DNA from 3 places in the Thauera sp. WB-2 genome. Region 2 is predicted to be linked to each of the others. Evidence: riboswitches for the same ligand, from Rfam matches in the RefSeq annotation. Region 2 holds a riboswitch; each other region holds the start of a gene.
The links. A riboswitch is a leader RNA that binds a small molecule or an ion and turns the genes downstream of it on or off. The one in region 2 is predicted to bind cobalamin.
Positions count from the first base shown of each region.

Region 1 (2,262 bases), 1.4 Mb from region 2:
GTCTTGTTGGTGCTCTCCCGCCGGGTGATGCCCAAAGGATCCCAGGGCGCGGGCTCGCTGTAGTCCGCACGATCCTCGTCGGTGCGCCCATACGACAGGCGACTGGACCACGACGAGGTCAGGCGGTTTCGGACGAATGCGTTGAATACCGAGGTCTTGAAGCTCGCACGGTCATCGAAGTTGCCGCTACCGCCAAAACTGTCGTATTGCACCGTTCCCGACTGTTCAAGGAAGGAAACGCCCACTTCGTGCCCCTCGGCAGGATGGAAGGACAGCGCACCACCATAGCCCTCGTTGCGGTAACGATCGTCATCCGCATCGCGATTGCTGGCGCCCCTGCGGGACGAAAAGCCATCGGTGTTCAGCGAGTTGACGTGAAGGCGGAAGCGCCACCGCTCATCCCCACCCGACACTGCCAGATCGCCCTGACGCGTATCCCGACTGCCAGCACCGGCATATCCGTCCAGGCGCAGCCCGGGCTCAGCCGTGCGGGTGATGATGTTGATCACTCCGCCAATGGCGTCCGCGCCGTAGATCGCACTCGCGGCCCCACGGACGATCTCGATACGCTCTACGTTGTTGAGCGACAGGTACTGCAGCGACGAACCCGACAAGGCAGTGGAGTTGAACGGGACACCGTCGACCAGAATCTTGGTCTGATCCGGTTTCGTGCCCCGCAGGTAGAGGCTGACCGATGCGCCGGGACCACCATTGCGGGCAAACTGGACACCGGGCTGGCGGCCAAGCAGGTCGACGACGTTGGATGCCGCGGCGCGCTCGATCTGGGTGCGATCGATCACGGTGACGTCGGCGAGCAGTTCGTTGGCCTTGACCGGCTGACGCGTTGCGGTAACGACAACCGTCGGAGCAATGTGCTCCTGAGCGTAGACCGGCACGGCAAGGACTGCCGACGCCAGGCCGCCAATACAGAGGCCAAGTTGGGAATAACGCAGATTCATCGAAAAGACTCCCTGAGCTGCGCAATGCGTCCCCGCATGCGACAAGCCATCCAGCACATGGACGCACCACGACCCAGGTAGAACCGAAGAGAGCAGAAAGAGAAACCACCACGCCCGTCGCCGCCACCCCGCGGCACATCCGCCATTTCGCGCTCCGGCCGGTCTCCGGGCTCGTGCGCTGTGCCGGCGGAGCCGGACGGATGGATCGCCTTCCCGGGTCGAGGACCCAGTGGCTGCATGACCCACCTTGCGCGCACTTACCGTTGCGGGGGCAGCACAGGCATTGCGGCCTCGTTTGCGAGGGGCCGCGCACCTGTTTCCCGTTTAACCCTGGGCGAGAAACGCCCGTGGGCACCGATAACGCGTTGCCCCTTCCGGGGCAGTCGGCGCGGATGATACCGTACGGGGCGGTATCGTGCACTGCAATAAGATACAGACGTTCCCTACACAAGGACCCGCCAGAACAATGACATGCGAACTGATCCTCGGTGGCGCCCGCTCCGGCAAGAGCCGCGAGGCCGAGCGCCGGGCGGCGGCGTCGGGGCTGGCGGTGACGGTGATCGCCACCGCCGAGGCGCTGGATGCGGAGATGGCTGCGCGCATCCGGCGCCACCAGGCCGACCGCCCCGCCGGCTGGCGCACAGTGGAGGCGCCGATTGCGCTCGCGGACACGCTGCGCGAAGCCTCCGCCCCCGGGCACTGCCTGGTGGTCGACTGCCTGACGCTGTGGCTGAGCAACCTGCTCACCGATGCCCACCACCTACCCCCGGGCGCGAGCGCCGAAGACTTGCCTGCCTTCCGCCGCGAGCGCGACGCATTGCTGGCCGTGCTGCCGACCCTGCCGGGGCACATCATCCTCGTCGCCAACGAAGTTGGCCTGGGACTGGTCCCCGAGACCGCGCTTGGCCGGCTCTTCCGCGACGAGGCGGGCCGACTCAACCAAGCGGTTGCGGCAGCGTGCCCACGCGTGGTGTTCGTCGCTGCAGGGCTGCCGCTGGTGCTCAAGGACGGCTAAACTCGCGCTCATTCCGTCTGCATCCTGCAGGCCCGCGACCCGGCATTCGTAAATCATGAACTTCCAGCTCTCCCAGCCCGACACCCTGCTCAGCGCTGCCATCCAGCACAAGATCGACCGCAAGACCAAGCCAGTGGGCGCGCTCGGGCGGCTCGAGGCGCTCGCGCTACAGATCGCACTGGTGCAGCAGACGCCTGCCCCCGAGCTGCACCAACCGCACATCGTCGTCTTTGCCGGCGACCATGGCGCGGCACGCGCCGGGGTATCGGCCTACCCGCAGGACGTGAC
Region 1 is NZ_CP088935.1:694,529-696,790, reverse strand. It holds gene LQF09_RS03145 (TonB-dependent receptor domain-containing protein) at 1-959, opposite strand, end outside; cobalamin riboswitch at 1,100-1,333, opposite strand; gene cobU (bifunctional adenosylcobinamide kinase/adenosylcobinamide-phosphate guanylyltransferase) at 1,426-1,974, shown strand; gene cobT (nicotinate-nucleotide--dimethylbenzimidazole phosphoribosyltransferase) at 2,030-2,262, shown strand, end outside.
Region 1: it holds a riboswitch for cobalamin, as region 2 does, so the genes downstream of both, LQF09_RS03145 (TonB-dependent receptor domain-containing protein) here and LQF09_RS16305 (TonB-dependent receptor) in region 2, are expected to answer to the same signal.

Region 2 (2,262 bases):
GGGGCTGAGCCAGTTGCCATGTTGCGGATCGCGGATGCTGACGTTCGACGACCCGCTGTAGGGTGAGTTGTTGATGTGGCGGAAGTCCACGCGGGCAGCCTCCCAGCCGACCACCGCGCGGTGTGCGCCGTGCTTCAGTGCTGCCTCGAGCCGGTTGCCGGTCTGTACCAGTTCGTGCTGGATATGCAGGTAGTCGCTGCGCTCCACCCGGTCGGCGGCGAGGTTGAGCCTGTAGTTCTCGATGTTCATCCAGCGCCGCTGCGACTCCAGGCGGTAGATCTCGTTGCTCAGCGCGATCCGCTCGTCGAGCTGCCAGTCGGCACGCGCGCGCAGGCGGGTGTCCTCATAGCGGATCACGGCATCTGCGGCGTTGTAGTTCTCGCGCCTGAGCTCGGGCAGGATGCGGCCGTTGTCATGCGGCGTGCCCCAGTAGCGCTCGGGGTACTGCACGCTGTGGTCTGCGGTCAGGTCGATGCGCAGGTCGCTGCGGGGCTGCAGGCGCAGGCGGTTCATGATCTTGCCGCCGTGCGAGTTGCCGAGGTCGCGGTAGCCGTCGATGTGGGTCCCGTAGGCATCGACGCGGTAGGAGGCGATTTCGCCGAGTGCGCCGGTGGCACCAAGGCCGAGCCGTTTCACGCCATCGCTGCCGGCGGCGACCATGAGCTCCTGCGCAGCAACGCGGCTGGGCTCCTTGCGTACGGCGTTGATGGTCGCCCCCACGGTGCCGCTGCCGAACACCACCGATGCCGGGCCGTGCAGCACTTCGACGCGTTCATAGCCCCAGGCGCTGCCAGGATAGTTCTGGGTGCCTGCCCCGGTCTGAATGCGTATGCCGTCTTCGGCGATGCCGACCGAGTTGGTGCCGGTGTAGCCGCGTGCCGAGAACGACAGGCCGCCGGTGCCGCCTGAGCCGATGTCCGTGATGCCGGTGGCGCGCGTGATGGCCTCGCGCACCTGGAAGTCGCCGCGCTCCTGCATCTGTGTGCTGTCCACGCTGCTTGTCGTGGCCGGCAGTTCGCGCGCGGCGACGCCCGCGCGGCTACCGGTGGTGCTCGGTTCGTCCAAGTACAGGCTGGGGGCGTCGCGGTTGGCGCTGACCTCGACCGGTGACAGCGTCACCTGCGCGAAGACCGGCGCATGAACGACAAGCGCAATGGCTGCCGCAAGACGGGTGGGGGGAAAGCGGAATCGTTTTGCCATGTTGGAGGTCCGGTGCGGGCAGGGCGGATCTCCGACGGACAGGCGTGCGGCGCCATGCGCACGGACGCGCCGTGCACTGCACTCGAGCCGTCAGGAAAACGAGCAAGTGAAATGGTGTGAGCCATGCCTCTTGTCAGGGACACCCCGCCCCAAACTGTTGAAGGTGATGTGCATGGCAGGTCTCCTGGCTCACGGGTCATCGCCTTGCGCCAGCCTTCCCGGAAAGATTCCAGTGGCAGAGAGGGCGCAGGACTCGCCGATTACAGTTGCGGGGGCAGCTCCGGGTTGAGCGCGCGGGGCGCGGCACCGGATTCCCTTTTCATGTCTGCTGGTTAGGGCAGACAACCATGAACGGCGCGCAGGTTAGCGTGCCGGTCGACGGGCTGTCAAACCTGCGCGCTCGTGCAGCCTGCAGGGTGTTGCCATGCTTGTGCATCCCGATGGTGTCGCCCGGGTGGCACGCCATCGATGCTATCAGTTTATTGCAACATACTTGCAAAAACGAAGACAGGCCCCTACCATCGCGGCCTCATCGGCTCACGGCCCTGACTTCCATCCGAGGTTGAACATGCACAACATCCTTCGTCCTGCTGCGCTGGCACCCCTTGCCCTGGCGCTTTTCGCCGCCGCACCCTTGCCTGTGCAGGCACAGTCCTCGCTCAAGCTCGGCGAGGTCGAGCTCGACGCATCGCTCACGCTCGACGGGATCTTCGCCCGCCGTTACTCCGGCAAGGAGGGTACGCCGGCAGGGTTCGGCCATGCCCACGGCGACGAGGACCATGGCCACCACCACGGCCATTCGCACGCACTCGAGAACGGCTTCAACGCCGGACATTCCGAGATCGGTCTGCGTGCGCGCACCGACCTGTTCGACGGCGTGCTCACCATCGGTTTCGACGACGAGGATGTGAAGGTCGAGGAGGCCTACCTCGTCACCCGCGCACTGCCGGCCGGCCTGCGCGTCAAGGCAGGCAAGTTCCTGTCCGACATCGGCTACGTCAACAGCCGCCATCCGCACGACTGGTCCTTCGTCGAGCGTCCTTTGGTAAACCAGTACCTGTT
Region 2 is NZ_CP088935.1:3,561,100-3,563,361, reverse strand. It holds gene LQF09_RS16305 (TonB-dependent receptor) at 1-1,200, opposite strand, end outside; cobalamin riboswitch at 1,358-1,565, opposite strand; gene LQF09_RS16300 (TonB-dependent receptor) at 1,769-2,262, shown strand, end outside.

Region 3 (2,262 bases), 1.5 Mb from region 2:
GGTGTGGGCCTGAACCAGATCATGGAGGATGGCAAGCAGGCGCTCGCGATCGACCGCGGGCAGCTCGACCGAGACCGACTGGAAGGCGTCGTGGTCATGGTCGTGGGCGTCGCCCTCTTCATGGTCGTGGTGGCTCGCACGCAGGTGGATGTTGTCCTCGGCGGCAGCGCCCAGGCCAAGGACGAGGTCGAGGTCGATACGCCCGTGCTCGCTCGCGACCACCTTCACTGCAGGCGGCAGTTCCTCGCGTACCAGGGCCTCGACGGTAGCGCGTGCCGTCTCGTCGGCAAGATCGGTCTTGGACAGGATCACCAGATCGGCTGCCGACAGCTGGTCCTCGAAAAGCTCGTGCAGCGGCGACTCGTGGTCGAGGTTGGGGTCGGCTCGGCGCTGCGCGTCCACCGCCTGCGGGTTGGCCGCGAACTGGCCGGCCGCGGCGGCGGGCACGTCCACCACGGTGATCACCGCGTCCACAGTGCAGGCGTTGCGGATCTCGGGCCAGTTGAAGGCCTGCACCAGCGGCTTGGGCAGGGCGAGGCCGGAGGTCTCGATGAGGATGTGGTCGATGTCGTCGCGGCGTGCGATGAGCTCGCGCATCACCGGGTAGAACTCCTCCTGAACGGTGCAGCACAGGCAACCGTTGGCCAGCTCATAGAGCTGGCCAGCACGCTCGCCTCCCTCATCCTCGCAGCCGATGCCGCAGCCGCGCAGGATCTCACCGTCGATGCCGAGTTCACCGAACTCGTTGACGATGACGGCGATTCGCCGCCCGCCCGCATGGGCGAGGATGTGGCGCAGCAGGGTCGTCTTGCCGCTGCCGAGGAAGCCAGTGACGATGGTGGCGGGGATCTTGGGGCGAATGCTCATCGGGATGCTCCGGGGGCGCGAGGGTGTGATCGCAGGATGTGTGCGGCAGGCAAGCGCCAGGCGCTCAGAAGTCGATGCCGGCCTGGGCCTTCACCCCGGCCTTGAAGGCGTGCTTGCGGTCGGCGATCTCGCTGACCGTGTCGGCCAGGTCGACGAGTTCGGGCTTGGCTGCGCGACCGGTAATGATCACGGTCTGCTTCGGCGGGCGCGCGCGCACCGCGGCGAGCACCTGTTCGGTGTCGAGGTAGTTGTACTTGAGCATGTAGGTGAGCTCGTCGAGCACGACGAGGCTCAGCGCCGGGTCGGCGAGCATGGCGACGGCCTGCGCCCAGGCTTCGTCGGCGGCGCGCTTGTCGGCGTCCCAGTTCTGCGTGTTCCAGGTGAAGCCGGTGGCCATCGCGTGGTAGCGCACGGCGCAGGCGCCCGGGTTGCGCTGCAGGAAGGCCACCTCGCCGGTAGCATGGGTGCCCTTGATGAACTGCACCACGCCCGCTTGCTGGCCATGGCCGAGTGCACGATAGAGGGTGCCGAAGGCGGAGGTCGTCTTGCCCTTGCCGTTGCCGGTGATCAGGATGACGATGCCGCGTTCTTCCTGCGCGCGCTCGATGGCCGCATCGACCACCTCCTTCTTGCGCTGCATGCGTTCATTGTGGCTGTGCTTCCTGTTCTCATCCATCGTTCCGCGCTCCAAGTCTTCCAAGGTGTAAGCGGAGGGCGGAACAATGGCGACAGCATGAACGCGTGCGATACCGCAGAGACTCGGATCGGGCAGGACGCGGGCGGATCATGGATCCGCTCAAGCAGTCGGCATTTGCCCGCACCCCGGGGCACTTACCTGTCTGATCGAGCGGGTCGGTCTTCTGGCTCACCTTCGTCCGGTTGCCATCGCCTTCCCGGAGCAGTGTGCTCCAGTGGCATTGATTGATGGCACCGTCAGGCTTACAGCAGCGGGGGCTGCGCCGGAATGGCGGGCCTATGGCCTCGCTTCACCGGACTTCCCGTTTCACACCCGGATGAGGACTCATCCAGGCGCTCCCGTTCGATACGGGGCGGACTATACGCCGCCGCAGTCCCACAGGGCAAGCCGTCTTGCTGCCGGCATGCCCCATGCGGGTATTCAGTTCAGTCGGCGATGAGGGATTCGGCAGGCACACCGACCCGCACATTGCCCCAGTGCCGGCCACCCACCATGATCGGCATGGCGATGTCGCACAGCACCTCGCCGGTGTCACGCAGATAGGTCTGCAACAACATCGACTCGGTATTGCGCGCCGCGCGCAGCTCGGGTGGGCGGTCGAACTTGCGGCAGGTACGGTTGCCGACCAGATCAGCCTCGTAATTGCCGGTCAACGGCTTGGAAAACTTGCTGTTGTGGGTCGACAGGTAGCTGTCGGT
Region 3 is NZ_CP088935.1:2,034,556-2,036,817, reverse strand. It holds gene cobW (cobalamin biosynthesis protein CobW) at 1-867, opposite strand, end outside; gene cobO (cob(I)yrinic acid a,c-diamide adenosyltransferase) at 932-1,543, opposite strand; cobalamin riboswitch at 1,701-1,921, opposite strand; gene LQF09_RS09275 (methyl-accepting chemotaxis protein) at 1,990-2,262, opposite strand, start outside.
Region 3: it holds a riboswitch for cobalamin, as region 2 does, so the genes downstream of both, cobO (cob(I)yrinic acid a,c-diamide adenosyltransferase) here and LQF09_RS16305 (TonB-dependent receptor) in region 2, are expected to answer to the same signal.